Regions from separate parts of the Salinivibrio sp. EAGSL genome, predicted to be linked through region 1. Evidence: predicted binding sites of a transcription regulator. Region 1 holds the regulator's gene; each other region holds the start of a gene.

What was found. Region 1 encodes CRP, which controls carbon source genes, mostly activating them, when cyclic AMP is high. Its sites were predicted from a motif close to TGTGANNNNNNTCACA; they were not measured.
Region 2: a site for CRP is predicted at 6,024-6,039, ahead of HLG76_RS11235 (CTP synthase). Genes of this name have one in related genera too.
Region 3: a site for CRP is predicted at 4,820-4,835, ahead of HLG76_RS07810 (NupC/NupG family nucleoside CNT transporter). Genes of this name have one in related genera too.

What each region holds. Positions count from the first base shown of each region.
Region 1 is NZ_JABWMG010000002.1:13,589-24,120, forward strand. It holds gene HLG76_RS01475 (hydrolase) at 1-778, shown strand, start outside; gene HLG76_RS01480 (YheU family protein) at 926-1,144, shown strand; gene HLG76_RS01485 (phosphoribulokinase) at 1,201-2,070, shown strand; gene crp (cAMP-activated global transcriptional regulator CRP) at 2,320-2,952, shown strand; gene HLG76_RS01495 (DUF1338 domain-containing protein) at 3,072-3,863, opposite strand; gene astD (succinylglutamate-semialdehyde dehydrogenase) at 3,874-5,355, opposite strand; gene astA (arginine N-succinyltransferase) at 5,357-6,379, opposite strand; gene HLG76_RS01510 (aspartate aminotransferase family protein) at 6,409-7,626, opposite strand; gene HLG76_RS01515 (aminodeoxychorismate/anthranilate synthase component II) at 8,033-8,611, opposite strand; gene HLG76_RS01520 (ExeM/NucH family extracellular endonuclease) at 8,708-10,532, opposite strand, start outside.
Region 2 is NZ_JABWMG010000017.1:13,546-24,077, reverse strand. It holds gene barA (two-component sensor histidine kinase BarA) at 1-1,361, opposite strand, end outside; gene rlmD (23S rRNA (uracil(1939)-C(5))-methyltransferase RlmD) at 1,507-2,838, shown strand; gene relA (GTP diphosphokinase) at 2,907-5,123, shown strand; gene mazG (nucleoside triphosphate pyrophosphohydrolase) at 5,174-5,968, shown strand; gene HLG76_RS11235 (CTP synthase) at 6,124-7,758, shown strand; gene eno (phosphopyruvate hydratase) at 7,833-9,131, shown strand; gene ftsB (cell division protein FtsB) at 9,291-9,569, shown strand; gene ispD (2-C-methyl-D-erythritol 4-phosphate cytidylyltransferase) at 9,612-10,325, shown strand; gene ispF (2-C-methyl-D-erythritol 2,4-cyclodiphosphate synthase) at 10,325-10,532, shown strand, end outside.
Region 3 is NZ_JABWMG010000010.1:1,570-12,101, forward strand. It holds gene HLG76_RS15195 (DUF262 domain-containing protein) at 1-1,172, opposite strand, end outside; gene HLG76_RS07790 (hypothetical protein) at 1,556-2,134, opposite strand; partial or broken gene HLG76_RS07795 (IS110 family transposase) at 2,291-2,407, shown strand; partial or broken gene HLG76_RS07800 (transposase) at 2,477-2,689, opposite strand; tRNA gene HLG76_RS07805 (tRNA-Ser) at 3,125-3,215, opposite strand; gene HLG76_RS07810 (NupC/NupG family nucleoside CNT transporter) at 3,396-4,604, opposite strand; gene HLG76_RS07815 (NRAMP family divalent metal transporter) at 5,186-6,463, shown strand; gene HLG76_RS07820 (Bax inhibitor-1/YccA family protein) at 6,671-7,339, shown strand; gene HLG76_RS07825 (TusE/DsrC/DsvC family sulfur relay protein) at 7,542-7,871, shown strand; gene yccX (acylphosphatase) at 8,009-8,281, opposite strand; gene HLG76_RS07835 (methyl-accepting chemotaxis protein) at 8,363-9,736, shown strand; gene HLG76_RS07840 (class I SAM-dependent methyltransferase) at 9,923-10,532, shown strand, end outside.

The DNA.
Region 1 (10,532 bases):
CCTAGCAGGAAGCTTTGATAGCCCTTATGCCAATGGATTATTGGCCGCTTTTAAACAGCAAGGCTGGTGCGGTGTGGTGATGCATTTTCGCGGTTGCAGTGGCCGTCTTAATCGCGCGCCGCGGACTTATCATTCCGGCGAAACGGAGGACGCTCGGGCATTTTTGACCTATTTACGCCAGACCTACCCGAACAATGAGATTGCCGCTGTGGGAGTCTCTTTGGGAGGAAACATGTTGGTGCGCTACCTGGCCGACTATCAGCATGATCCGATTGTCAGTTGTGGTTGTGCTATTTCTCCCCCGCTCGATTTAGCGGCGTGCTCGACCCGTATTCAACAAGGGTTTTCCCGTGTTTATCAAGCGTATTTGCTACGGTCGATGCGACAAACCTTATCGGAAAAACTTACCCGACACCAAAAAGTGGGTCGGTGGCATGCTGGGGAGCGGCCAAAGATTAAAACTCTGTTCGAGTTTGATCAAACGGTCACCGCACCGCTGCATGGCTTTGACGATGCTCAACACTACTATCAAAGCTGTAGTGGTTTATCTGTCCTTGACGCTATTACGGTCCCACTTGCGATTATCCATGCGAAAGACGATCCCTTTATGACCGACGCAGTGATCCCAACCTCGCCTCTGCCCGCGAATATTGACTATCAACTGAGCGAACATGGTGGGCATGTTGGTTTTGTTACCGGCAGTTGGCGCCAGCCACAGTTCTGGCTGGAGCAGTCGGTGCCTCACTGGTTAGCCTCACGCCTTTGCTCGTCCCGTTAAAAAAGGACGCCACGCAAAGCAAAAAAGACCGACGCACATTGATCTACTGCATTGTGTTGAATGATTGGGTAAAATGCGAGCTGATTCACAATATCAGCATCAAGCACCCTAACGTCTCAGCCATAAATCAACAAAAGGTGATGTAGTATGATGGTTCCTTGGCAATCGGTCCCTGAGGAAACACTGACTCGTTTAATCGAGCACTTTGTGTTACGGGAAGGAACCGATTATGGTGAGCAGGAAGTCAGCTTTGCACAAAAAGTGGCGGATGTTCGCCAACAACTGCAATCCGGCGACGCCGTGATTGTGTATTCTGAGTTGCACGAGACAGTGGATATTCGTCGTAAAGAAGCACTCAGATCTTAGCATCGCTGTACGCAATAAACAGCGATACACATTCAGACTGAATGACAGGGCGCGTCATGTCGGCTAAACATCCAATCATCGCGGTCACCGGCTCTTCAGGAGCAGGGACCACCACCACATCCGAAGCATTCCGTAAGATGTTCCAGATGATGAACATCAAAGCGGCGTGGCTAGAAGGGGACAGTTTCCATCGCTTTACGCGACCGGAAATGGACGTCGAGATCCGTAAAGCACGTGAGCAAGGACGGCACATTAGTTACTTTGGCCCCACCGCCAATGATTTTCCGCGATTAGAGCAGTTTTTCCGTGAGTACGGTGAACTCGGCACAGGCAAATATCGCCGCTACTTGCATACCTTTGACGAAGCGGTGCCCTACAATCAAATGCCAGGGACCTTCACACCATGGCAGGATTTACCCGACAATACCAACGTACTATTTTACGAAGGCTTGCACGGCGGTGTGGTTGATGGTGAGGTCAATGTCGCCCAACATGTCGACCTATTGATTGGTATGGTCCCGATCGTCAACCTTGAGTGGATTCAGAAGTTTGTCCGCGATACCCGCGATAGGGGCCACTCACGCGAAGCGGTCACCGACTCGATTGTGCGGTCGATGGACGATTATTTGCATTATATTACGCCGCAATTCTCACGCACTCACATTAACTTTCAACGGGTGCCGACGGTCGATACCTCCAACCCACTGAACGCCAAAGGCATTCCTTCGTTGGATGAGAGCTTTGTGGTGATCCGCTTTCGAGGGATGAAAAACGTCGACTTTCCTTATCTGCTGCAAATGATCACGGGGTCTTTTATGTCACGGCATAATACACTCGTCGTGCCAGGCGGTAAGATGGGCTTTGCGATGGAACTTATCATCCGTCCATTGATTCAGCAGCTAATCGAAAAAGGCAAGATTGGCTAGGGCGTAGCGCATCTATCGTGTATTACTTCTCAAGCCGTGATCTTAGCCACGTTTTTGCCAGTTTTTTAGGCGGTTGGCCTAGATCAAAATCAAGAAATTGCTAACAAAAAAAGATACACTCTTGTTAACATACAGTGAGCTTGTAGCCCGCGCCCAGACTTCGTATTCTGTGCATAGATCTGGTGGGTTACCCCTCAGACAAAGATAGGACGTTGTTGCCGGGCAACACATGCAGAGGAAATAAGTTATATGGTTCCAGGAAAACCTCAAACAGACCCTACACTCGAGTGGTTCCTTTCACATTGTCACATCCACAAGTATCCGTCTAAAAGCACGCTGATTCATGCAGGCGAAAAAGCGGAGACCTTGTATTACATCGTGAAAGGGTCTGTCGCCGTTCTAATCAAAGATGAAGAAGGCAAGGAAATGATCCTGTCTTATCTTAACCAAGGTGATTTCATCGGTGAGCTAGGCCTTTTCGAAGATGATCAGGAGCGTACCGCTTGGGTTCGGGCTAAGTCTCCTTGTGAAGTGGCAGAAATCTCATTCAAAAAGTTCCGCCAACTGATCCAGGTTAACCCCGATATATTGATGCGTTTGTCCTCACAAATGGCGCGCCGTTTGCAAGTGACCAGCCAAAAAGTGGGGGATCTTGCCTTCCTGGACGTCACGGGCCGTATTGCGCAAACCTTGTTGAATTTAGCGAAGCAACCCGATGCCATGACGCACCCTGATGGCATGCAAATTAAGATCACACGTCAAGAAATTGGCCAAATCGTTGGCTGCTCGCGTGAAACCGTGGGGCGTATTCTTAAAATGCTGGAAGAGCAAAACCTTATTTCAGCCCATGGTAAAACCATCGTGGTATACGGTACCCGCTAATCACAGCGCTCTCTGTATTCCCAACCGACGCCCTGGCGTCGGTTTTTCTTTTTAAAACAAAAAAAAAGGAAGAGCGAACTCTTCCTTAACCGTTTAGGCCTCGTTATATCCACTATTTGTTAGTGCGTGCTCTCAAAAATTTTATCCGCTGAAGCGGCAACAAACCCCTGGTACAACTCACCGTTGGGCAACACATAACGCTTAGCAAACTCATAAAACCCACCTGGAATGGTTTGCGTGCCATCAGAGAAAACAACAGGGACACGGTCAGCCATGGTGGAGGATTGCTCCAGATAAACGGATGCGTCCCCTTTTACTTCCCCACCCGCTTCGTTAATTGCAAAGCCATTGTCTCGCAGCTTTTGATTAACCGATTGGCAATGATCATGAGCCTTTAACTGATTGACACTCACTGTGAAATGATTCGCGCCATAACCGTGCGCGGCTACCCAGGACGCGTATTCACTCTCCTCAGCAAGCGCTTGATAGGTGGCGCTATCGATGTCCCAAAGCCGCCCCTGATGAAGAAAATCGCTCCCTGTTAGTGACGACGCATCGACTTGTGCCACCAGCTTATGAACAATGGCTTGCAGCGCAGGCGAGCATTGCTCGACCATCAATTCACTGATAAACACTTTCGGCATCAAAGGATCGGGGTGCTCGAAATGGCAGGCATTGAGCTTTTTCGCTTCAAAGGTATAGTCCCCTTTTTGCTGATAGCCTAGCGCCAGGAAGGGGCGCGCCAAGACCTCAAGCCCAACCTTGGGCAAACCAAATGTCCGCAAGGCAATATGATCATTGATTAAAGGCTGCCCTTCTTCGAGCAAGGCATGTACCTGATGTGCCGATGGGCAAAGACGGTTAATATAGTCTTGCCATAATTTATCGAATAACGCTTGGCCACTGTCCATATTGGTCTCCTTAATCTTGTTGAGTCGGAATACCGGGGGCGAACGTCTCAGGCAGTACCACCTGCTCCCCTTCCATTGATGCCATGGGATAAGCGCAATAATCGGCGGCATAGTAAGCGCTTGGACGTAAATTACCCGACGCACCTGGCCCGCCAAATGGCGCATCACCGCTTGCCCCTGTCAACTGACGATTACGATTCACAATCCCTGCGCGAATATGATCGAGGAAGTATTGCCATTCGCCCTCGTCTTCACTGATAAGGCCTGCCGACAAACCATAGCGGGTATCATTCGCCTTCGTGATCGCATCAGCCATATCCTGATAGCGCTGCACTTGTAGTAGCGGACCGAAATACTCTTCGTCGGGTAACGCTTGAATGCCACTCACATCTAAAATCCCTGGAGAAATCACCGCATCGTGTAAATGCTCGCACTCTATGACGGGGGTAGCTCCCAGATCGATCAATTTCTGTTGTGTGGCCAAAATCCCCTCGGCGGCAGCCATTGAAATTTGGGCGCCCATGAAAGGCGCGGGATCATCAAACTGGCCACCCACTCGCACGGTTTTGGTCCATTGTGCTAGGCGAGTCAAGATCTTGTCACCCACTTCTCCCTCAGGCAGCAGCAGGCGGCGTGCACACGTACACCGCTGACCGGCACTGAGGTAGGCCGATTGAATAATGGTGTATACCGTGGCGTCTAAATCACCGAACTGATCACTCACCACCAAGGGGTTATTGCCTCCCATTTCCAGCGCCAGCATTTTATCGGGCTGGCCAGCAAACTGACGATGAAGAATATGCCCCGTATTGGCGCTACCGGTAAACAATAAACCGTCAATACCGCGCGCTTGGGCCAGCGCCTCGCCGGTATTGCGCCCACCTTGTACCAGGCTGATCAGTCCTTGCGGTAATCCCGCTTCGAGCCAATAGCCCAAGGTCTTCTCTGCGACTTTTGGCGTCAGCTCAGAGGGTTTAAATACTACGCTGTTGCCCGCCAATAAAGCTGGAACAATGTGGCCATTAGGTAGATGCCCAGGGAAATTGTAAGGCCCGAATACCGCCATAACGCCAAGTGGACGATGGCGTAATACCGCTTGGGTGCCATTGACGTCTTTTTCACGTGAGCCTGTTCTTTCGTGGTACGCGCGCAAGGAGATCGCCACTTTGCCTACCATGGCCCCGACTTCGGTTTTGGTTTCCCACAAGGGTTTGCCCGTTTCTTCGGCAATGACCCGAGCCAGTTCATCGGTATTGGCTTTCACTATCTCGGCAAAGCGCTCCACCAGCGCTTGGCGCTCAGAAAAATCGGTATTACGCCAACGCAAAAACGCGTCGCGTGCGGCGCTGACTGCTTGCTCCACTTGCGAACGACTCGCTTCTGCACCTTGCCAAATACATTGACTATCAAAGGGGTTTTGCGAGGTCATGATCTCGCCCTCGCCTTTTACCCACTCGCCATGAATCAAATGGCCTGCTGATTGCTTTGTCATTTTATCCCCCCATGGCAATCAAACGCAGTTGATCGCCGTTTTTTACATTCAATGCATCGGCAACCGCTGGGCTAATCACAACTTGATTGGTTTCGTGATCGATCGCAGCTTTCGCCGCGGTGGCACGGAAGCCAGCAAAATCGGTATTCGATATTAAATAATCCTGTGCGCTACTGTGCTCTCGTACGCGCGCTGAGGCGGTGAAAGAGTGACGTACAGACTCAATATTGGGGCGTAAGCATTCTACCGTTGGGCCCGCATCAAAGATGTCGACATAACCACGGCAAGAAAAGCCCTCTTTTTCCAACAAGCGTAATGCTGGACGGGTATTCGGGTGCACTTGACCGATAACTGCACGAGCTTCCTCACTCAGTAGGCTCACATAAATCGGCAATTTAGGCATTAAGTCGGCAATAAACCCTTTGGCACCAATCCCGGTGAGATAATCCGCCAAGGTAAAGTCAATGTTAAAAAAGTTGTCTTTTAGCCACTGCCAAAACGGCGAGTTACCCTCGTCATCCGACACACCGCGCATTTCGGCAAACACCACGTCAGCGAAGCGCTCTGGAAATTGCGCCAGCATTAGGAAGCGGCATTTAGACAATAACTTACCGTTTAACCCGCCACGAAACTCTGGACGCATAAACAGGGTGCAGATTTCTGTCGCCCCCGTGTAGTTGTTGCCAAAGGTCAACACTTCAACAATGTTGTGCACGTTCAGTTTGCGTGATGAATGTACCACCTTGGTCAGATGGTAACTGTAAAACGGGTTATCAAGACCAATGGCGGCTTCGATGCCCGTGGTCCCTGCGATTTCACCGGTTTCTAAATCTTCGGCGACCATCAGATATCCCTCTGGCCCCGGCTCTGTCACCTGTTTGGCAAAACTCTCAAGCGAATTATTAATCCGCCCCTGTAGCAAATCGGCATCGACCGGCAAGGAGGTGAATCCATGCCCGGACGCTTCCGCACACAACATCAGTGCATCAAAATCTGATGCACGGATCGGCCGAATAACTAACATCTCAAATCCCTCCGAGTGAGTCAGGTCGCTTATCCTGCGACGACCTTGGCAATCGCACGTTCTAGGCGTGCCATTCCTTCTTCAATATCCGCTTTGGTAATGACCAGTGAGGGAGTAAAACGCACCACATTAGGCCCGGCAACGAGAACCAATAAGCCTTCTTCGCCTGCCGCAACCAAGATATCGCGTGCTCGGCCTTCCCAGTTTTGGTTCAGTGCCGCACCGAGTAACAAGCCTTTGCCACGCACTTCACTGAAGATGCCATATTTATCATTGATCGCTTCTAACCCGTCACGGAACCATTGCTCACGCTCTATGACACCGGCAAGCACGTCGGGTTTGGTCACTTCATTAACCACCGCTTCTGCCACCGCACAGGCCAGTGGATTACCGCCATAAGTAGAGCCATGAACCCCCGGCTTCATATGCGCAGCCAAGGCGTCGGTCGTTAACATGGCACCAATTGGGATCCCGCCACCGAGTGATTTTGCGGTGGCCAAAATATCGGGCTCGACCCCAGACTCTTGATAAGCATAAAAAGTACCGGTGCGCCCGTTCCCCGTTTGCACTTCATCAAACACTAAAAGCGCATTGTGTTTATCACACAGTTCACGCACGGCTTGGAGAAAACCTGGCTCTGGCGGCACAATCCCACCTTCACCTTGTAAAGGCTCCATCATCACCGCACAGGTTCGGTCCGAAATATGATCGGCCAATGCGGCAATGTCATTGTAAGGAAGGTGTGTGACATCGCCGGGTTTAGGTCCAAAGCCATCGGAATACGCGGGCTGACCACCTACGGTGACAGTAAAGAAGGTGCGACCATGGAAGCCTTTGGTAAAGGCAATGATTTCACTTTTATGCTCACCATGTTCTTCTTTTGCCCAACGACGTGCCAGTTTCAGGGCCGCTTCGTTCGCTTCAGCGCCCGAGTTAGCGTAAAACACGCGGTCGGCAAATGAGAGTTCGGTGAGGCGTTTAGCCAGACGCAACGCGGGCGCATTGGTCATGACATTACTCAAATGCCACAGCTTCTGGGCTTGCTCCGTTAACGCATCAACCATGACCGGATGACAATGGCCTAAACAGCTCACCGCGATACCACCGGCAAAATCGATATACTCTCGGCCTTCTTGGTCCCAAATGCGCGACCCTTTACCGTGATCAGGAATCATCGGCATTGGGTTGTAACATGGCACCATGACTTCATCGAAGAGTTTACGTTCTACTTTGTGCTCCATTGTCATCACTCAATCCTTCTATGTTTTATCTATGAGGCATAGTATTTACATTATTTTAACCGCAGCAATAGCAGATTATGTTTTGTTTTCAGCATGGTAACAAAGCTCATGCAGTTTAAAGAGATAGTTATGCATAAACTGTGAGCAAAGAGAAGATGAAAGTGAGTAAGGCTATGATGCTAAGAAGGCAAGATTAACGGACTAGAGACCGACAGTTGCATAAGGTTGCAGCCGTTGACAAAGTGATTAAAAACAGCGAAATGTAAAATTAGTGATAAAGATCGCTATTTTTTGCAACCATTGCTGAAAAAAAAGACTCAAGAAAGGAAGACATACGGTAAAGGCTGCACGATAGAGGCCGCCACAGATAGAGCGTCAAAAGACGAACATATTAACCTGCCCGCACCGCTACCTAAGATTGTTGAAGAAAATTGGCTAACAAGGCATGGCCCTGCTCCGTCAGAATACTTTCCGGATGAAATTGCACCCCCTCAATCGCCAGCTGGCGATGTTTGAGCGCCATTATAATCTCACTGCCATCGTTATCGATAGCGGTCGCTGTGACGGCCAAACAGTGAGGTAGGCTTTGAGGTTCAACTAATAAAGAATGATAACGCGTGACAGTGACAGGGCTAGGCAGGCCTGCGAAGACCCCTTCTCCTTGGTGGGTAACTTGGGACGTTTTGCCATGCATTACCGTACGAGCTCTCACGACGTTCGCGCCAAATACTTGTGCCAGCGCCTGATAGCCAAGACAGACCCCTAAAATTGGAATTTTCCCGGCAAAGTGTGCAATCACCGCTAAGGAAATCCCCGCTTCATCCGGGGTACAAGGGCCAGGGGAGATAACGATGTGCGAGGGAGCCATCACCTCAATATCCGCCACACTAATGGCGTCATTTCGCGCAACATGGACCGATGCGCCCAGCTCACAAAAGTACTGATAAAGGTTATAGGTAAAGGAATCGTAATTATCGATGATAAGAAGCACTGTGCTACGCCATGCGATGGAAAACCGGCATGATGCTACCACAGTGCTGAATAGGCGTCATCCAGGTGCGAGCAACCTTCGCTGCCCGCCACAAGATTACGGCTGGGTGAGCTGACAGCGAAATCCGGTGTATTTAACCGTCATCGCGCTATCTGCAGGTGCACGGCCGCAGTAAACCGGGATCAGCCCTAGCGCTTTCACGGATACCCTTATCGAATCATCCGGCTGCAGCGCCAAGGATTGAACTAAAGGGCTAGCCTGGTCAAAGGTGCGCGTCGCGCGCCATTTCATCCACGCATGATCCGGACTTTTTTGTCCATTAAGTAAGGGGATAATAGGCAAGAAACTGCGATTATTGATCGTCACCGAGACGGGGACCACGGGCTCAGGATAATCGAGTGAGATCAGCACAGGATCGTGATCGGATGACGAGAATGGATTACTCGATTTCACCAATTCTCCGCTATATTGTCGGCTGTACTCAAACAGAGTGCTCTCTACCGAGTTAATATGCCACTCTTCCACCCCGACCACTTTGCTCGCCAAACTGGCATTGGCGAGTGCATGATCTAACGCGCCCAGTTCTCCAGAAAATGAGTACGAGTAGGCTTTATCCCCTAACCACTGCGTTGCGAGGTTGGTATAACCAAGACCTTGCTCAACGACGCTTGGCGTTGGATGCATAGGCACACCACGAATTTCAGTGCCCGCCGCGGTGATAATATCGCGCTGGCCCTCAGTACGCTGATAATCCGTTAGCACCCGCACCGGATCTTCTTGCGCATAAGCATTGAGATCACCCAAAATTAATACGTCACCGTCGACCGCTTTGAGATGGTCACGCAATGCAACGGCGGCAGACACGCGAAACGCATTGCAGTGTCCCTGCATATCCGCGGTATCGGTATCAAACTCACCCGCGATCCAGTCTTCATAGCAGCCTGAGCCTTTCGATTTAAAGTGATTCACCACCACACTGAGCGGCTGGTCGTTAACCATAAAGCGTTGAATTAGGCTATCGCGCTGGTATTTGTCGAGTGTCTTGGTTTCTCCGTCTGGACTTTCGCCGCTGATATGCTGCTCTGGCATGGGTACCGCTTGCGCCTCACCTGCGAGATTGACCTTCGCGGGGCGATAAATCATGCCCACCATAATCGCATCTGAGCCAAAATAGGCGCCCTGATTTTTCTCTTGGTCACTGGGTTCGACAAATTGGTAATGATCACGCGAGTCAGCAAATTGCGCATTTAAATGGGTCACCAGATCAGCAATGGCGCTGCCAGCCTCAAAGCCATTATTCTCAATTTCCATCAAACCGACAATGTCGGCGTCCATCGCGGTGAGTGCATTGACAATTTTAGTGCGTTGCAACCCAAACTCAGCCGCCGTTTTCGCCCCACGGTTACAGCCACGATTCGCATCGGCATCGGCACGATCATCACAGGTCACGTTGAGTGGGCCACCGACCGCACTGGCACTGGTGAAATAGTTAAGTACGTTAAAACTCGCCACCTTAATGTCAGCGCCAGGCACGTTATTCGGTGCCAGTTGACGATCATTTTGGTGCACAATATCACCGGCAGTGATGGTGTTTGTTGCAACAAGTCGGTATTGGTCGTAGCTATAACCCATAACACCGCTCAAACGCTCGACCCGATCGCCAATACGTAGATATCCCTGCTCGGCATCTAAGCCTGGAAAATACGGGATCTTGCCGTCTTTCGCTTTTTGATCGCTCTCGATATACAGCTGGTTATCGCTATTTTTTGCGGCTAATGCCTCAGCGTCAGGCGTTAACGCGGGATACTGTTGCGTGGGTTTGTATAAAGGGGATTGATGCGATAACACCATATTGTTACGGAAGGCATCGTAGTCAAAGCCAAAGTTACGCGTGATCACCAAATCGCTATCCGCGTCCATG
Region 2 (10,532 bases), on a different contig from region 1:
TGACGTTCAGAGATCCCAATGCCGGTGTCTTTGACCATCAATTGCAGTTCGACGGTTTCATCGTGTAGCTGTTTAAGATCGACACTGACATCAATATTACCTCGCTCGGTAAATTTCGCCGCGTTGCCAATCAAATTGATTAAAACTTGTTGGATACGAAGCGGATCGCCAACCGCTCCCGCAGGAATCCGAGCATCGGTGCGCAGGGTTAGCTCTAGCCCTTTCTCATGCGCCATAGGCGCGAGTAGGCGCATCACTTCGTCGAGCATCTCTTGCACGTCGAACGGAATGTTTTCTAACAGCAACTTACCCGCTTCCAGCTTAGAGAAATCTAAGATGTCATTGATGATCGTCAGCAGGTTATTGGCGGATTTTTCAATGGTGAGAAGGTAATCTCGTTGACTACTACTGAGCTCGGTTTTTAGCATTTGTCGCGTAAAGCCAATCACCCCGTTGAGCGGTGTACGCAGCTCATGGGACATATTGGCGAGAAACTCAGATTTAACCCGTGCCGCTTCTTGCGCGTTTTTCTTGGCAATGTCTAACTCAACGTTTTGGATCTCGAGCTGCTCTAAGGTTTCGCGTAGATCACTGGTCGCCTGATCAATACTTTGTTGCATTTCCAAATGGTATTCGGACAATGAGATTGCCATTGCATTGATGCCATTTTTTAAGGTATCCAGCTCGCCGAGCAGCTCACCTTCAATCCGCACGTCAAGATGGCCTCGTCGAATTCTATCGACCAAGGTCACCATGTTGCCGATTGGATGAGTCACATCGGCAATCAAACGGTAAGCGAAAAAGCAGGAGAGAATCCCGCCCAGCGCGACCATAACCAGCGCTGTGATCATTTCCTGGTACTGTTTCAACCGTACTGAGCTAAGGTCCAACTCCATCGCGATATACCCCAAAGGGCGCTCGACATTGAGCCCGGGGGTAAAGCGTCCAATTTCTAAAATCGGTGCACGCAAAATCAAGGTATCTTGCTGTTGGCTAACCTGTAATTGTGTGGGAATAGGTTGGCCACTATCGACGGAGAGCATGGCTAAATTGCGGTGGTAATTCGAGGTCACAAACAGCTCGTTACGACGATCGAACACGGCAATACTTCGCACAAACTGAGAATGCTGGCGGTGAGCAAAGCCGATGAGCCGGCGCACGTTTTCACGACTGTCATTTTTCAATCCCACTTCGCTGGCAATGGCGAGCGGTTCTATAATCGCAGAACCGGTTACCGTGAGTTGCTGTTCAAGGTCTTGATAGCGGGTGCTGGTGAAAAATGCACTGAGTAATAGCCCAACAATGAGTGTCGGTGCAATAGTGAGTACAGAAACACGAGTGCGGAGGCCATATTTGGTCATGCTAGATAAACTATGGGAAAATAATGACGACAATTAGCGCCAGTGTACATGATTCAATCACAAAATAGTCAGCGAACTATCACAACTCCCACTGGCAGGATCTCTTGACTGGCTTGGCAACAAGCTTTAAACACTGGAATACGACATGGCGCGCTTTTTTAAGCCCGAAAAAAATAAAAAGGTTGAGCAAAAGCATCAGCTGATAACCATTAAACGCTTAGACCATCATGGCGATGGCGTTGGCTTTTTGGATAAAAAACCGGTGTTTGTCCCAGGTACCTTGCCGGAAGAGCAAGCCTTGGTACAGCTGACCGAACAAAAGCGGCAATATGCGCGCGGCCAATTAATTAAACTCGATAGCCACGCCACACAACGTGTTGAGCCAGGGTGCCCGGTTTATCAGCAGTGCGGTGGTTGCAGCTTGCAGCATCTAAGCCATGAAGGGCAGGTTACGCATAAACAGCAAACGTTGAATGAGCTGATGCAAAAATTTGCTGGGGAAGAGGCAACACTCTCGGCACCTATTACAGATAGGCCATGGCAGTATCGGCGTCGTGCACGCATCAGTCTTCAGGTTGATAAAAAGGGGGCATTGGCAATGGGGTTTCGTGCTCGCCAACGCAGTGCGATTATCAATGTTAGCCATTGTCCGGTCCTGAGTGAGTCATTGAATACTTTGCTTGCGCACTTGCGTCCGTGTTTGGATGGCCTGCGTGGTCGACGTATTTTGGGTCATCTTGATCTGATTGAGGCTGACAACACCACGGTAGTGTCGTTGCGTACCACCAAGGTATTGCATAGTGATGACCGTCAAGCATTGTGCCACTGGGCAGAAACTCAAGGCTGCACCTTTTATCTTCATCAAGGCGATGGCGTACCTGAACGTCTTATCGGCGCCGCGCCAGATTACCAAGTGGCGGGATGTCGCCTTGCGTTTCAACCGAATGACTTTATTCAGGTCAACCCGACGGTCAATCAGAATATGGTGTCACAGGCACTGGATTGGTTAGCACTAGAGAAAGAAGATCGTGTCTTGGATCTCTTTTGTGGATTGGGTAACTTTAGTGTCCCCGCTGCCAAACTGGTTGGGCACGTTGTCGGGGTGGAAGGCGTGCAAGCCATGGTGAATCAGGCGGCAGATAATGCGAAGATAAATGGTTGTGATAACACCTTTTTTTATCAAGCTGATTTAAATAGCGACGCGTTAGAAGGAGAGTGGACCCATTTCGATTTTACCAAAATCTTACTCGATCCGGCACGCGCAGGGGCTGCGGGTGTTATAGACTTTGTGGCACAATCGAGGGCTTCACATATTGTTTATGTGTCCTGTAATCCTGCCACCCTGGCGCGCGATGCCCGCGTGCTGCTTGATAATGGTTATGCACTTGTCAAATTAGGGATGCTGGATATGTTCCCACAAACAGGACACATGGAATCGATGGCCTTGTTTAAGCCGGTGACGAACAAGCGGGCATAAGCGTTTAGTGGCTTGTCGTTATCGACATGCCTCTCTTGTCAGTAAGAGAGTTAAGGATAGGAACAGTTATGGTTGCGGTACGAGAAGCCCACCTACACGAAGATGAAACATTTGAGCTTAACACCTGGGTTAAGCGACTCGGGCAAGACGCATCGACGACACAAGCCTTGTTAGACGGCTACCAATATTGTCGAGCATTGAGTGACGATGAATCAGCACTCAGCCAGCCTTTGTGGCGAGGCCGAGAGATGATCGAAATCCTCGTGACATTAAGCATGGATGCCGACACCTTGCTGGCCGCGCTATTATTTCCGATGGTCGACGCCGAACTGGTCACCCTGGAGACACTGGCGGACGACTATTCGATGTCGATAGTCAACCTGATTCGCGGTGTGCAGCAGACCGCTGCGATTCGGCATTTAAATACCCAAGCCGACGATGAGGCCACGTCTTCGCAAGTTGATAATGTGCGTCGTATGTTGCTCTCTATGGTGGAAGACTTTCGTTGCGTGGTGATCAAACTCGCCGAGCGTATTTGCCATTTACGTGAAGTGAAAGATGCGCCAGAGTCTATGCGTCAGCAAGCAGCGAAAGAGAGCGCTAACATTTATGCGCCTTTGGCTAACCGATTGGGAATTGGTCAGCTAAAGTGGGAGCTTGAAGATTACGCGTTCCGTTACCAACATGCGCAAACCTATAAACAAATCGCCAAGCAGCTGGCCGAGCGACGCATTGACCGTGAAAACTATATCAGTGCCTTTGTCGAAGGGCTCCAGCAGGAAATGGAAGCGTCGCATATTAATGCACAGGTATATGGACGCCCGAAGCATATTTATAGTATCTGGCGCAAAATGCAGAAGAAAAACCTGGAGTTTGATGAGTTGTTTGATGTGCGCGCTGTGCGCATCATTGCGGATCAACTTCAGGATTGTTACGCCGCATTAGGTGCCGTCCATACCCAGTTCCGTCATCTACCCAAAGAATTTGATGATTATGTCGCCAACCCCAAGCCGAACGGTTATCAGTCAATTCACACCGTGGTGCTGGGGCCGGAAGGCAAGCCCGTTGAGATTCAAATTCGCACCAAACAAATGCACGATGATGCAGAGCTAGGTGTAGCGGCCCATTGGAAATATAAAGAAGGCTCAGCCAGTGGCCGCAGTGGCTACGATGAAAAAATCACCTGGCTGCGTAAGCTATTGGCATGGCAAGAAGAAATGTCTGATTCGGGCGAAATGCTTGATGAGTTGCGTAGCCAAGTGTTCGACGATCGGGTGTATGCGTTCACCCCGCGCGGCGATGTCGTCGACTTACCTATAGGGGCAACGCCACTTGATTTTGCCTACCACATCCATTCAGAAGTGGGTCATCGTTGCATTGGTGCCAAAGTAGAAGGGCGAATTGTTCCGTTCACCTATCACCTACAAATGGGCGACCAGGTTGAAATCATCACGCAAAAAGAGCCTAACCCGTCGCGAGATTGGCTCAATCCCAGCCATGGATTTGTTAACTCAAGTCGTGCGCGCGCCAAAATAAATGCTTGGTTCCGCAAGCAAGACAAAGACAAGAACATTGCTGCCGGTAAAGAAATCTTGGATACCGAGCTACAAAAAATTGGCGGCATCAGTAAAGATGCCAATTTGGCGCTAAAACGCTTTAACGTTAACACGCTGGACGAGCTTTATGCCGGCGTGGGCAGTGGTGATTTGCGCATTAATCAGGTAGTGAACCATATTAATGGCCTGATTAATAAACCGAGCCTGGAAGAAGAAGAGCAGCAGTTGTTAGAAAAACTGCAGCAAAGCGAACAAAAACCGAGCACCGGCAAAGCCCACCGCGATGCCGTGGTTGTCGAAGGTGTTGATAACCTGATGACGCATCTCGCGCGCTGCTGCCAGCCGTTGCCGGGTGATGACATTAAAGGATTTGTTACCCAAGGGCGTGGTATTTCGGTCCATCGTGCAGATTGCGAACAGCTCAATGAGCTTAGCCATCATGCACCGGAGCGGATTATCGCCACGGTGTGGGGGAAAGGCCATATTGGTCAATACCATGTACGCATTCGCCTTTCGGCAAATGAACGAACCGGGCTGGTCAAAGATATCAATAACGTGCTAAGCAATGAGAAAGCACGGGTAGCCGGGATGCAAAGCCGGGTTGATTATAAAAAGCAAATGTCGATCATGGACTTTGATCTCGAAATCTCTGATTTAGATACCTTAAGCCGCGTTGTAAACCGGCTTGAACAAGTGAAAGACGTGGTCGAAGCGAAACGCCTCCGCTAATACATTCGCCCTGTTTCGACAGGGCGTTTTTTTCATGAAGGAACCTTCTTATGGCGTCAATTGACAACTTACTGGCGATCATGGCGACCTTACGCGACCCTAATCATGGTTGTGACTGGGACAAGGCACAAACCTTTGCCTCTATCGTGCCTCATACTTTAGAAGAGGCGTACGAAGTGGCTGACGCCATCGAGCGTGAAAACTGGTCGGACCTAAAAGATGAGTTGGGCGACCTTCTTTTTCAAATTGTGTTCTACAGTCAATTAGGGCGCGAACAACATCGATTTGATTTTGACGATGTCGTCAGTGCAGTGTGCGATAAGCTCACGCGTCGTCACCCTCACGTATTCGGTCCTAAAGATGCGGACGGGAAGCCATTAAGCTCGCCTGATTGGGAAGGTATTAAGGCGCAAGAGCGCGCAGAGAAAATGCCCTCAACCCAATCCTGCAGTCTATTAGATGGCGTGACTCAGGGGTTGCCCGCGTTAACTCGCGCCCACAAGCTACAAAAACGATGTGCAAGGGCAGGGTTTGATTGGCCAACCGTGGCGCCGGTTATCGAGAAGGTGCGAGAAGAGCTGGAAGAGGTCGAACATGAATTGGCACAGACACCGGTTGACGCAAGCCGTGTGGAAGACGAAGTTGGCGATCTTTTGTTTGCTGTCGTCAATGTCGCGCGCCACCTAGGCACGGATGCTGAGCAGGCGTTGCGCGCAGCCAATCAGAAATTTGAACGTCGCTTTCGTGGCGTTGAAAATCAATTACGTGATAATGGAAAAAATATTCAACAATGTCAGCTGGATGAACTAGAATCGGCGTGGCAAGCGGTTAAAAAAGACGAGTAAGGTAATATCCTGTAATTGGCATAATTGATTTGTGACAATTAAAAACACCAGGGTGTGTGGTAGCTTTCACATTGTGGGAGTCAGTGGGGTCTGGTATCATAATATCCCGTCCAGAACTTCATTTATTTCCTCTAAATCCAACTCTCAGGTTTAGCATGACGACGAACTACATTTTTGTTACGGGCGGTGTTGTATCCTCCCTCGGTAAGGGTATTGCTGCAGCCTCATTAGCAGCCATTCTTGAAGCGCGTGGCCTTAACGTCACCATCATGAAACTCGACCCTTATATTAACGTGGATCCAGGGACAATGAGCCCTACCCAGCACGGAGAAGTATTCGTCACGGAAGACGGCGCAGAGACTGACCTTGATCTCGGTCACTATGAGCGCTTCATTCGCACTAAAATGACCAAGCGTAATAACTTTACCTCTGGCCGTGTTTATGCGGATGTACTGCGCAAAGAGCGCCGTGGAGACTACCTGGGGGCGACGATTCAGGTGATCCCACATATTACCAACTCGATCAAAGATCGCATCGTCGCAGGCGGTGAAGGTCACGATATTGTGATCGTCGAGATCGGCGGAACGGTCGGTGATATTGAATCATTACCATTTTTGGAAGCGATTCGTCAGTTGACGGTAGACGTGGGCCGCGAACATGCCATGTTCATGCATCTGACATTAGTGCCTTACTTGGCTGCGGCAGGCGAAGTAAAAACCAAGCCGACCCAGCACTCAGTAAAAGAGCTTCTGTCGATTGGTATTCAGCCGGATGTGCTGGTATGCCGTAGTGAGCGTCCAATTCCTGCCAATGAACGCGCTAAGATTGCGCTGTTCTGTAATGTGGCGGAAAAAGCGGTGATCACCATGAAAGACGTCGACTCTATTTACAAGATCCCATCGTTGATCCGTTCGCAAGGGTTGGACGATTTGGTGTGCAAGCGCTTTGGCATTGAAGCCGTAGAAGCTGACTTGTCTGAATGGGAGCAAGTGAGCTACGAAGAAGCCAACCCAATGGGTGAAGTCACCATTGGTATGGTCGGTAAGTACATTGAATTGCCGGATGCGTACAAGTCCGTCAATGAAGCGTTAAAACATGGTGGGTTGAAAAATCGCCTGACCGTCAACATCAAGTACGTGGATTCACAAGATCTTGAAACCCGCGGCAGTGAAATGCTGAAGGACTTGGACGCGATTCTCGTCCCTGGTGGATTTGGTGACCGCGGCATTGAAGGTAAGATCCTTGCGGCACAATATGCACGTGAAAACAATGTGCCGTATCTGGGTATTTGTCTTGGTATGCAGGTGGCGTTGATTGAATACGCACGTAATGTCGCCGGCATGGAAGGCGCTAACTCGACTGAGTTTAGCCAAGAAAGCCCTTATCCTGTCGTTGGCCTGATCACTGAGTGGGTCGATGAAGAAGGCAAAGTGGAAGAGCGTAGCGAGACGTCAGATCTTGGTGGCACCATGCGCCTAGGCGCGCAGCTTTGCCACTTAGCTGAAGGTTCGAAAGCGCATCAGCTCTACGGCAATACCCAAATCCATGAGCGCCATCGCCACCGTTATGAAGTGAATAATCTGCTACGTCCTAAGCTAGAAAAAGCAGGATTGTCAGTTTCTGGTCTGTCTGCCGATAAAAAGCTGGTAGAGATCATTGAAAACCCAGCACATCCTTGGTTCGTGGCGTGCCAGTTCCACCCGGAATTCACTTCAACGCCGCGTGATGGCCATCCACTGTTTGCTGGATTTGTTGCTGCGGCAGGCAAAAAACAGCGTGGTGAGCTATAAACGACATTCGAGCGGTAGCCCAGAAGGCGGCCGCTCTTTATTTTTAAAAACAATGACAGACGAGAGGAATCACAATGTCTAAGATCGTTAAAGTTCTAGGTCGTGAAATTATTGATTCACGCGGTAACCCTACCGTTGAAGCGGAAGTTCACCTAGAAGGTGGTTTCGTTGGTATGGCAGCAGCTCCTTCTGGTGCATCTACGGGTTCTCGCGAAGCACTAGAACTGCGTGACGGTGATAAGTCACGTTTCATGGGTAAAGGCGTACTGAAAGCGATTGAAGCTGTGAATGGCCCAATCGCAGAAGCATTGCTGGGTAAAGACGCTAAAGCGCAAGCAGATATCGACCAAGTGATGATCGATCTCGACGGTACCGAGAACAAATCTCAGTTCGGTGCTAACGCTATCCTCGCGGTTTCCTTGGCGAACGCCAAAGCGGCGGCAGCGGCAAAAGGCATGCCTTTGTTCGAGCATATCGCTGAGCTAAACGGTACTGCGGGTCAGTTCTCTATGCCTCTGCCAATGATGAATATCCTGAATGGTGGTGAGCACGCGGATAACAACGTTGATATCCAAGAGTTCATGATCCAGCCAGTCGGTGCTAAGACGCTAAAAGAAGCGCTGCGCATCGGTGCAGAAGTATTCCACAACCTTGCCAAAGTACTGAAAGCCAAAGGCCTAAGCACTGCTGTTGGTGACGAAGGTGGTTTTGCGCCTAACCTAGAGTCAAACGCAGCAGCACTCGCTGCGATTAAAGAAGCGGTTGAGCAAGCAGGCTACGAGCTGGGTAAAGACATTACTTTAGCAATGGACTGTGCAGCGTCTGAGTTCTATGACAAAGAGCAAGGCATCTACAACATGAAAGGTGAAGGTAAAACCTTCTCTTCAGAAGAGTTTAACCACTATCTTGCTAAGCTGGCTGAAGAGTACCCAATCGTGTCTATCGAAGACGGCCTCGACGAGTCTGATTGGGACGGCTTTAAGCACCAAACCGAACTGCTGGGTGACAAGCTTCAGCTGGTTGGTGATGACCTGTTCGTGACTAACACTAAGATCCTGAAAGAAGGCATCGACAAAGGTGTGGCGAACTCTATCTTGATCAAATTCAACCAGATCGGTTCGTTGACTGAGACGCTGGCTGCAATCAAGATGGCGAAAGACGCTGGTTACACGGCGGTTATCTCTCACCGTTCAGGCGAAACTGAAGACGCAACCATCGCTGACTTAGCGGTGGGTACTGCAGCAGGCCAAATCAAAACCGGTTCGATGAGCCGTTCAGATCGCGTTGCTAAGTACAACCAGCTTATCCGCATCGAAGATGCACTGGGTGAAAAAGCACCGTTTAACGGTCTAAAAGAAGTGAAAGGCCAATAATCGGCACTTAGACACTTTTATTAGAAAAGCCGCGCCGTTTAACGGCGCGGCTTTTTTTCGTTTAGGAAAACCATGACACCAGCGACCTGATCCGCTAGCCTATGCGACTAGAATTCTATTGTGCAAATACGTCGAGCCGATATAGGAAGGAGTACAGGTATGAGGCTGCTATCGGTTGCGCTGTTTCTCACGCTTGTTTGGCTACAATACGATTTATGGTTAGGCAAAAATGGCGTGACAGATTACTGGCAAATTGAAGCCAATGTCGCCGTGCAGCAACAGGCCAATCAAAAACTCGTGACGCGTAATCAACAAATGTACGCGGAGATTGCGGATTTAAAACGCGGTCAAGAAGCGATTGAAGAGCGCGCACGTAACGAGCTTGGCATGATCAAACCCGACGAAACATTTTTCCGATTGGTCGATACAAGACAATAACCGATTACCGCCTGTAGGCGGTACTAACAAAGAAGATAACTTGTGGTCGAACAAACCTCTTTGCAGCCTGGCGCTTTGCGGTCGGGTATCAGTGCCGTGGTCCCTGCCGCCGGGGTAGGACGCCGAATGCAGGCTCACTGTCCTAAACAATACCTTACTTTAGCAGGCAAAACGCTGCTTCAACATACCGTTGAGCGCTTGCTGGCACACCCTACGATTAGTTCGGTGGTGATTGCGATTAGCGCTAACGACGGTTACTTTGCGCAAACTGGCCTTGGTGAGCATGCCGATGTGCAGGTTGTGACCGGGGGGCTAACTCGCGCAACCTCTGTACAAGCTGGATTGGCGGCGGTGACAACCCAATGGGTCATGGTGCATGATGCGGCACGACCGTGTGTGACGCATGCAGACATTGATGCGCTGATCGCGCACGCGCAATCTCATCAGGACGGAGCCTTATTGGCGGCGCCAGTGAGAGACACGATGAAGCGCGCGAATGACGATGGACAAGTGGCACATACGGTTGAGCGCGAAGCGCTTTGGCATGCCCTGACGCCACAAATGTTTTTAACTCAAACACTAAAACGTGCACTGGAAATAGCCGGTGATCAGGTCACCGATGAAGCTTCCGCGATTGAAGCGATCGGCGGACATCCGATTTTGGTGCCTGCGAGTGCTAGCAATATTAAGGTCACCCATCCAGAGGATCAGTGGCTTGCAGCGTTTTACCTTTCACAACAAGAAGGCCAAGCATGATGCGAATTGGACACGGCTTTGACGTGCATAAATTTGGGGGCGATGGCCCGGTTATTATCGGTGGGGTGGCAGTGCCTTATGAGCAAGGACTGATCGCGCATTCAGACGGTGATGTTGCCCTCCATGCGTTATGTGATGCTTTACTGGGCGCGATTGCCGCCGGCGATATTGGCCAGCATTATCCAGATACCTGTGAAGAATGGGCTG
Region 3 (10,532 bases), on a different contig from region 1:
ACAGCGTTGAAGACAAAGTGAAAATGCTCAATTCGTTTAATCGTCGTCTTTAGTTGCTTGAGTGTTATCTTCTTAGAAGAATAAGAAAAAAGAAGAGCTAATACAAATGAAGATTGTTGTTTTACTTTAAAACTGTTAAGAGCTATCAAAGATGATTTCACTTCAAACAACTCTTTAGTCCAATCGGAAATATCGGGACTTAACATTCTACTATAACAAACTGCATACTCATCAAGGTTCCGCAACAATAAATTAGCGTTATTTTCTTCTGTCGTTATATATTCTTTTATCAAAGAATACAACTTCTTATCTGTCGTGTAAGCATGTTTCGAAATCCAAAAGTGTAGCAGAAAAGTATCGATAACATTGGAATCGGAGATATCATCAAAGCGTTTTACAAGACGATTCCATGCTTCTTTTGGGCTATCAAGTGAATAATGAGAGTTTTTTATCGTTTTTAGAATCAGGTTCTTAACAAGATCTGAAGTTTTTAGATCTCGACCGCGAGCATTTAGTGTCTCAAAGATTAAATAAGCATCATCTTCATTATCCAGCTGAATAAAAACAAGTTTTAACGATAAAAACTTATCCCTTAGTTCTTTTAACTTTAATATCGGGTCTTCATGTGCAAAAAATTCCATTTGTGGACTTTCTGCTTTTGAAAAAGGTATGTATTGCTCTAATTTACCTGAAATCAGCTCATAAGCTGCTTTTAAATTAGACTCTTCAGAACCAACTTCACAGTTAATCTTGATACTAGAATTGATGTCATTGAAAGATTGTATATGATTTTGAAGGTATGGGAATGAAGTCTCGGCATTAAGAATAAACTCATTAACATAATCGTTATTTGGTGTTTCAATAAAACGATGAATACCTTTTGCTAAGTTTACTTCACCAAGTCGAAGAAAGGCATCTCTAATCACTGACAGGACAATCGTGATAGTCGTCAATCGTTGTTGTCCATCAACGATACCAAAATATGGCTTACGAGTTTGATACACAACCATCGAACCAATAAAGTAACTATCGGTTTTATCACTAATTATATCTAACCAAAAATTTTCAACTTCATCTTTACCCCATGAATATGGGCGCTGAAACCTTGGGATTTTAAAGTAACCGGAAGAAAAGATGTCTTGAACCTCTTTATCATTAGCCTCTATTTTCACTTTTTGATAATCCTTTTAAAAAAACTAAATTTTTAACGCAACCTATCAAACATAAATATATTAATCCACATGAGCTCGCCACTTAACAACCACCCTTATAAATATCAGTTAAACAATGAGATAGCCGAAAGGCGAACAGAATAAGGAGAATGGTATTCACTTAAACAAAGGAGAACAAACTGACAAAAACCACATCGTTAACGTAACGTATTGAAGTGACGTCTTATCTGCTCACTTCCTGGCTGCCTCGCGCTGGAAAAAGTGCCAGACGCAGCACCCACCTATGCGCATTCGAGCTATTTACTTAATAAAGCAACGAGCTTGTTCAACACCCAAATAAAGTGTCGGCTACGCGACACTTATTCTTATTTGTTATGTAACTACTATTGCTGTGCTAAGCCATGATCTTCAAAGTCTTGATTAAAATCACCAAATGCTTCAAGCGTACGTTCCGTAGGGCGTGGGTAAAATACAGGAGTCAATCCATTTTCACGGCAGAACTCAACCACTTCATATCCCATTAGTTCTATCGTTTTGTTCACTTGACGCTCAGAAATAGCGGCTCTACGCCAATGATTAAAGTAGATTCGGTCTTCAAAGTTAGATACTGCTCTCCCAACGATACCAACGTAATCTCTTAGTGCAAGCTCGCCAAAGTTTACGTGAGGTAGTTGAGCATTTAAAAACTCATAAAAGTGAATAGGATCAAAAGTGCCGTGATTACGACATACAGCCAACTGCTCAACAGCTTCATAATGGTTGATAAAGCCATTAGCGTAACTTCCCTTCAGTGAACATGTAAAACCTAAGTTGTGATCAACAAACGCAATCAAAAACTTTTTTTGTGCCCTAGAATAGGCGACCTCCATAGCACAGTTGTGATATTGGATAGTAAAGAACGCAACTGCCACGTCTTTTTGAGCCATTCTTTGCTCAAAGCCCTCTATGTAACTAAAAAACATTGTGAATCCTCAGATTACTAATATATAAGTATTAGATGGGGATGAGATACTCTAATTCAAGTACTCATGCGTAATTAGTTACATAACGAATGACATGGATTCCCCCTCTTGAAGATCTGCCACACTTAGACGCGGCTTTTAATATCGGAGGTAACCATGCCTACTCAATTCTTTTGTGGCGTTGATCTCGCAAAGCACCACTTTTCTCTTCACGCGGTGGATGACCACGGAAAAGTCATTCTCCATGAATCTGTTTCACGCGTTAATTTATTAAACGTTAAAAACGACGTATCTCGATTAGCGCCGCCGAAAGCCGAAAATAGTCGCCATTATTGCCTGTGTGCGTAAAGGAAGCTTGAAGATGCCTTTAATCATTAGCGCCGTTTCAATGGCACCATCGGTAAACGTAAAGCCTCTACCTCGCTTGCCATGGTGAGTGTTGCAGAGCCAACCCTGGATAGCGGCGTCATCGACCCAAAAAGTAATCGAACCACGGTTAACTAATGCCTGATTGTATTGCTTCCAGTTGCTGATTTTGTACTTGGCTTTGCTCATCATCTGTGACCTGTTTTGAGGCTTTGCTGATCTGATCGCGGCTCGAATGATAAGTTCAATGATTTAGGAAACAACGCCTGATTAAATACATTTCTAATGTTTGAAGCAATCGACTCGCCTATAAAAGTGTGCATGCCGCCTATCACGGTTGAAGCGTTCACACTATCCCGAAACGATACCAACTAACCCATCACGCGTTACCACGCAGGAGCGTGGGAACGAGGTGATGGAATGCGCTTCAACACCCACGCTACCGCCCTTTGGTTGGCGGCGTCCAAAAGGCCTTACAGGGCAGTTTTTCGTGGGCTAGATTATCAGACGCTGGGCAGTGTGTTTAGGCAAAGGGGTCTAAAATGTTGGCGTGGTCAGAGTTTGGGGATTTGTGGGGGCATAAATGCAAAAAAGCCGCTGAATAATCAGCGGCTTTTTTGCATGTGGCGGAGAGATAGGGATTTGAACCCTAGAAGGGCTATTAACCCTTGCCGGTTTTCAAGACCGGTGCTTTCAACCACTCAGCCATCTCTCCGGAACGCGGCGTATATTATTGGGTTCGCTTTGGCTTGTAAACCCTTTATTTACCGCTTCTTGTCTGTTCGCTCAAGCTGTGATCAGCTTGGCGAATATGTTAGCAAAAGGCGATTAGCTTGCCGCCAATCGCCCTGCTTTTACTGAGATACTTTAACCGAGTCTCGTTACCGCGCAATGTTTATAGCGCGATAAAAATACCCGCCAGTGCCGCACTCATTAGGTTGGCAAAGGTGGCGGCAATCACTGCGCGCACGCCTAAGCTTGCCACATCTTTGCGGCGCTCTGGCACCATGGCACCGATGGAGCCAAGTTGAATGGCAATCGAGCCGATATTGGCAAAGCCACACAAGGCAAAAGTCACAATCACCTGGCTTTGCACCGACAGGTTGGCTTTAATATCGGCAAAGGATAAGAAGGCGACAAACTCATTAAGTGCAATCTTCTGTCCCAAGAGGTTGCCGACATCAAACACTTCATGCACGGGTACACCGGTAAGCAGCGCTAGGGGTGAGAACAGGTAACCAAACAACATTTCTAGGCTTAAGCCGTCAATGTCGACCAACTCCCCTAAACTACTCAGCCCGGCGTTTAGCATCGCAATCACACTGATAAAGGCCACCAGCATGGTGCCGACCGCAACCGCGACTTTCATGCCGTTCATCGCCCCGCTAGCCAATGCATCAATCGCGTTTGCTTGGTCGCTATCGCTGATCTCAACCTGGCTTTGCTCGGCCGGTGTTTCGGTCTCTGGGACGATGATTTTGGCCATCAATAGCCCACCCGGTGCCGCCATAAAGCTCGCCGCAATCAGGTATTTTAAATCTACACCCATCGCGGCATAACCGCCAAGCACACTACCGGCCACCGAGGCCATACCGCCGACCATCACCGCAAATAGCTCTGAGCGAGTCATTTTGCTAAGAAAAGGGCGAACCACCAAAGGAGATTCGCCCTGAGAAAGAAAGATGTTACTGGTGGCTACCAGCGATTCAGCTCGACTGGTGCCGAGTAATCGCTGTATGCCCCCGCCGAGCAATTTAATAACCCACTGCATAATGCCGAGATGATAAAGGAGAGAAATCAGCGCACTGATAAAAATGATTAACGGCAGAACTTTAACAGCGAAGATAAATCCATCATTGGCCAGCGGACCAAATACAAATTCGATGCCTTCGTTGGCGAACGATAACAACTTAGCCGCGCCATTGCTCATTGAGCCCAGCATGGCTTGCCCAAAGGGGATATAGAGCACTAACGCCGCGAAACCGGCTTGCAAACCAAACGCGCCGAGCACGGTACGCCAATTGATGGCTTTACGGTTAGTGGAAAATGCGCACGCGCACAGAACCAGAGCGACGAGACCTGCCGCACTATAGAGGAGTTGCATAAATAGATTACCTTGCCGTGTTGTATTGCACTTGCGGTACGGATGAGTACGACACGCTGCCGGGGAGGCAAGAGGTTCCATCATGCGTTACATCGTACCGCGGGTTCGGTGAAGGTGGGCCCTACCTTGGACGCTTTTTCTTCAGCCGCGAATCGCGACACAGCCACTCTTTGCCTATCACTGAGCAAAGAGCGCATGTTGGGCGAGCATTCTATTGTGATTGGAGTCTCATTTCCAGCAGAATTTGATCTTAGATCACACTTATTCAGCCCTGATTGCACCCTGCTAAGATCTTTTCCGGCGCTGTCTGCTCTCTCAGACAATGGTCGGATGTTTATCGCTTTATATTTATGTCAGGTTAGCGGTGTTGGTCATTCGCACCCAGCGTGACGCCTATGCTGAATAAATATGGCAAGACTGGTTGACACGTTTAACTCATATGCTATTCATGGGTAGCTATTGACAAAAACACTGAAGGCAAAACGATAAAAATCGGCCTTACGCGTAAAATATAAAAGCAATAGCGTTAAATCATAAAATTAAGCAAACACAACAACGCAATTATTATAAAGGAAACAACCATGCAAACCGTCTCTTCGCACCAGACAGCGCCCAGCTTGTCGGTGATGCAACGCCTACGCGCTTTAGGGCCAGGGATAATGATGGCCGCGGCGGCAGTAGGCGGATCTCACCTTGTTGCATCTACCAAAGCCGGTGCTATTTATGGCTGGCAGCTCGCAGCATTGATCCTGCTCGTTAACTTATTTAAATACCCCTTTTTTCGAGCAGGCGTACAATATACCGCAGGCACTGGCGAAACGCTGGTAGAAGGCTATGCGCGCTTAGGCCGCCCTTACTTGTGGCTGTTTGTTGCACTGAGTGCCGTGTCTGGTGTTATTAACACCGCTGCCTTGACCTTATTTAGCGCCAGCTTATTAAGCTATTTTGTGCCGTTTGATCTGTCACTAACGGTGTTGTCGACCATTATTGTGATCACTTGCCTGGTGATATTAATTGCTGGCCACTACAAGGCATTGGATCTGCTTGCTAAAGTAATTATGGCAACGCTAACTTGCGCCACGTTGGTCGCGGTTACAGTTGCGGTCGGTAACCCAGTCGCGGTCGAGCCTAGTTTTAATGCGCCGTCGATTTGGTCCATAGCAGCGATTGGCTTTATCGTGGTCACCATGGGTTGGATGCCCGCCCCAATTGAAATTTCTAGCATTACGTCGGTGTGGCTCAAGCGCAAAGCGCAATCTGAGCCAATCAATGCCCAAGCGGCGCTGTTTGATTTTAACGTCGGCTACATTGGCACCGCGCTATTGGCGATTGTGTTCTTATCACTGGGTGCCCTGCTTCTGCACGGCAGCGGGGTTGAACTGAAACAATCCGGTATTGGCTTTTCTCATCAATTGGTGAGTTTGTATGCCGCCACCATTGGCGAGTGGTCACGTTATTTGATTGCGGTGGTCGCCTTTTTCTGTATCTTCGGCAGCACCATCACGGTAATCGATGGCTATGCGCGGGTGGTGTCCGAATCGCAACGGTTATTACGCGAGCAAACAGAAGCAGAAGCAAAACCCGCAGTTACACAAGGCTGGATGGTACTGATCGCTGTGTTGGCACTGGCTATCGTAGCATTTTGGACTGGGGCGCTGCTGACCATGCTTGATTTTGCCATGGTCGCGGCATTTGTCACCACGCCCTTTTTCGCGCTATTGAACTATATTTTGGTGACCAAGCACCGTTTACCACCCGAAGTGACCATGAGCAAGGCGATGCGCGCATTGGCAATCACCGGGCTGGTCTATTTATTTGGTTTCTTGGCCGTGTTCGTCTGGTGGAAGTGGTTGATGTAACAAACTTTACCTTGTTCGCGCTTCAAGGGCTGGGTTAACATCCCTTTACAACTTCACCATCGGTGTTAGGCGCGGATAAGGTATTATTAACCCTATAAAAGCCAGTCGTGGTTTAGATTAAGGACGTGGGCAGCTTGAAAAAGTGAACGACTGCCCGCATAACTGTCGTATATAAAAATGGATTGTTAACCCAACCGGGAGAACGTTATGAACGATCGTATCGTTTCGCACAGCCAGTCACAGCAGAGTGCGTTATCTACAAACAAGGTGCTACGTAACACGTATGCACTGCTATCGATGACACTGATCACCAGTGCTATCGCGGCCTTTATCGCTATCGCTGTCGGCATCGGCCCAATGATGTCGCTAGGTATGACCCTAGGTGCGTTGGCGATCGTGTTCTTTGTGCTACCACGCACCATGAACTCTTCTGCCGGTATTGTGTGGACATTCGTCTTCACCGGCTTGCTGGGTGCCTCACTCGGCCCAACCCTGACTTACTACCTGAGCCTTTCTAGCGGCCCAGGCATTGTGATGCAGGCGCTTGCCACCACAGGGATGGTGTTCCTAGGCCTATCGGCGTATGCCATTACCTCTAAGAAAGACTTCTCTTTCATGGGTGGTTTCTTGGTCGCCGGTGTGATTGCCCTATTAGTGGCAATGGTCGCGAATATTTTCTTGCAGATCCCAGCGTTGAGCCTGGCAATTAGCACCATCGCGGTACTGATTTTCTCAGCCTTTATTCTGTATGACACCAGCAACATCATTAATGGCGGCGAGACCAACTACATCCGCGCCACAGTGTCGCTGTACTTGAACATCTTCAACATCTTCGTTCATATGCTGAGCATTCTTGGCTTTATGAACGACGACTAACCCCCCAGGGTTTAGTCAGTAACAAACACAAAGAGCCGGCACGCGCCGGCTTTTTTGTCGTTAAATGGCGCACCCACTCAGTGCGGCGCGCAGCACGGAGTCGCGGTTGAACGCCAGTTGCACTCGCCCTCCCTGCTCGCTATGCTTTGCAGCTTTAATAACAGCGATAACGTCCGATCAGATGACGAACAAAGGTAAGACTATGCTGGTGTATGAAGGTGAAACCATTGCGACGGATGCGCAGGGGTATTTAAAAAATGTGGACGACTGGCACGAAGCATTAGTTCCCATGCTTGCAGAGCAAGAAGGCATTGCCCTTACCGAGGCCCATTGGGAAGTGATTCACTTTGTCCGCCACTTTTACCAAGAATACAACACCTCACCGGCGGTGCGTTTGTTGGTTAAATCGATGGAAAAAGAATACGGCCCAGAAAAAGGCAACAGCAAGTATTTGTTCAAGCTGTTCCCGAAAGGTCCCGCTAAACAGGCAACAAAACTGGCAGGTTTACCTAAGCCGGCTAAATGTCTTTAGTACCGATGGCCAGCCTATAAGCGCCGCACTACCCACCGCGGCGCTTACATGTTTTAGCTAATTGCTATTTGTTACCTAGGCGCTGTTTTTTAGCTAAACACGACTTGTTACCTAGACGACATGGTCCTATCGAGTCGCTATAGTATTGCGAAGCCATCTACGGCGCGCCACTCCACGTCTTCTTTATCGACCTGATCAACACCCGCGGTAGGCGGCCCTTTATCTAACCACGCCATGAGGGCATCCACCGATTCATTGCGGCCACATGCCAGTACCTCAACACGCCCATCCGGTAAGTTCTTCGCATACCCGGTCAATGAGAGCTTTATCGCTTCATGGGCGGTCTGATAACGAAAGCCAACCCCCTGAACGTGACCTGTAACATAGGCCCTAATACATTTTTGAGACATCGGTCACCTCTACTGTATTCCCATTGCAAAACGACACCTGTATAACGCTACATGAGACAAGTCGTTTGACAGGATTACGTCATGAAAGAAGTTGCGTTTCGATGGATTGATAAATATTTCATCCACCTTCGGCTCCAAGAGAAATTTTACCTTATCTTTTTCCTCCCCTTACTCGCAATGGTTGTGATTGCGCTTACCTTAGATGCAGCCTCGGATACCCGTGTGGCACACAAGATGGAAGCGGAAGGCCAAGCCATTCAAGCCATGGTTGAAAAATACGACCTCCCGAAAGGCGAGGTGCAAACCCTGCTCAATAGCCAGCAAACCGGTTTTACGTTCAATGGCAATGAGCTTATCTATCAGCTCGACGGCTCGCTATTTAGCCATATGAGCGCCACCGATTGGAGCCTGCTGCTTGGCATGGTGTTAGTCATTGCGGTGCTGATTTACTACATCATGACCTTTATCGGCGGCGCCATGTACACCATGAACCAAGCTTTATTAAAGCTAGCAGATGGTGAGCTAAGTTACCGGATGAACTTTATCCCGGTCCGTGATGAGTTTAGCCAAATTGCCGTTACTATCGATAAAGTACTTGAGCGTGAGCAAAACTTGGTGAAGGCGATCCAGGAAAGCGCAGAGATGATGGACGGCCTGTCCGCAAGTTTGCAGCAGCGCAGCAATGAAAGCGAAGCTGTGGGCGAGAGCCAGCGTCAGTACCTTGATTCGCTGGCCAGCGCGACCGAAGAAATGGCGAGCTCAATTCGCGAGGTCGCAACGCATGCCACCGAGACATCAACCCAAACACAAGAAGCCACAGAAGCTGCAAATATGGGGCGTCAGCAAGTTCAGCAAACCATGACCGCGATTAATGGTCTTGCCAGCGAGATAGCTCAAGCGGCAGATAAAGTCAGCGAGCTGAGCAAAAACGCCGAGCAAATCGGTACCGTGGTAACCACCATTAACGGTATTAGTGAACAAACTAACCTACTGGCGCTCAACGCCGCGATTGAAGCCGCGCGTGCCGGCGAACAAGGTCGTGGCTTTGCCGTGGTCGCAGACGAAGTGCGCACACTGGCTAGCCGCACCCAGGAATCGACGGTTGATATTCAATCTATGATTGAGTCACTGCAAACGCACACCGCCGAGCTACGCCGGGTGATGGAAGGCACGGTTGAAAATGCGTCAGCCAGTGAAGCGGCGGTGCAAGAGATTGATACTGAGATCAGCCAAATCGCTGAGCGCAGTGGCACCATTGCCGATCGCAGCACCGAAATTGCCGCCGCTGCTGAGCAGCAAGGTAATGTTGCGGGTACGATTTCGCAAGATGTGGAGCAAGTACGCAGCCAGTCTACCCAGGTTGCCCAAATGCTGCGTGATTCCGCTACCGAAGTGAGCGAACTTGGCGCACAAGCCCACCAGCTAAAAACCTTAGTGGCAGGGCTTCGCACCTAAACGCCATGGTTTGATTCCATCATTCCCCTTATCGCGCGCCCTACTCTGGGCGCGTTTTTATTGCAATGCTGTCAGCCTTGCTCGACAATACCCGCCCTTTTTGCTTTATCCGCAAGTCACGTCATGATGCAGGTGCTTCACTCAGCATTTTGACGTGTTTTGCACCACCCATTGTTAGGAACCATCATGACTGCCACTGTGTATCTCGCCAAAGGCCGCGATAAATCAATCAAACGCCGCCATCCTTGGATTTTCTCGCGAGGAATCACCCGCGTTGAAGGCAAGCCCGGATTAGGTGACACTGTCACTGTTTGTGATCATCAAGGCGAATTTTTAGGCCTAGGGGCATTCTCGCCGCAATCACAAATTCGGGTACGCATGTGGTGCTTTGAGAAAACCGTCATCGACAGTGACTTTTTCCTCGCCCGTATTCGTGCGGCAAAATCGCTACGTACCATGCTCGCCGAGCGTGATGGCTTAACCGGTTATCGTCTATTGGCCGCCGAGTCAGACGGTGTGCCCGGCATTACCGTGGATAAATACGATAACTACCTAGTGTGCCAATTGCTGAGCGCCGGCGCGGATGCCCAACGCGATAACCTGGTCACCGCACTGCGTAGCGAATTTCCTGACTGCCATATTTACGAGCGCTCGGATGTTGCGATTCGCAAAAAGGAGGGTTTGAAACCACGTATCGGCGTATTACACGGTGACGAGCCACCGGCCACTGTCATCATCGAAGAAAATGGGGTTGCGATTGAGGTCGACATTACCAAGGGCCATAAAACCGGTTTTT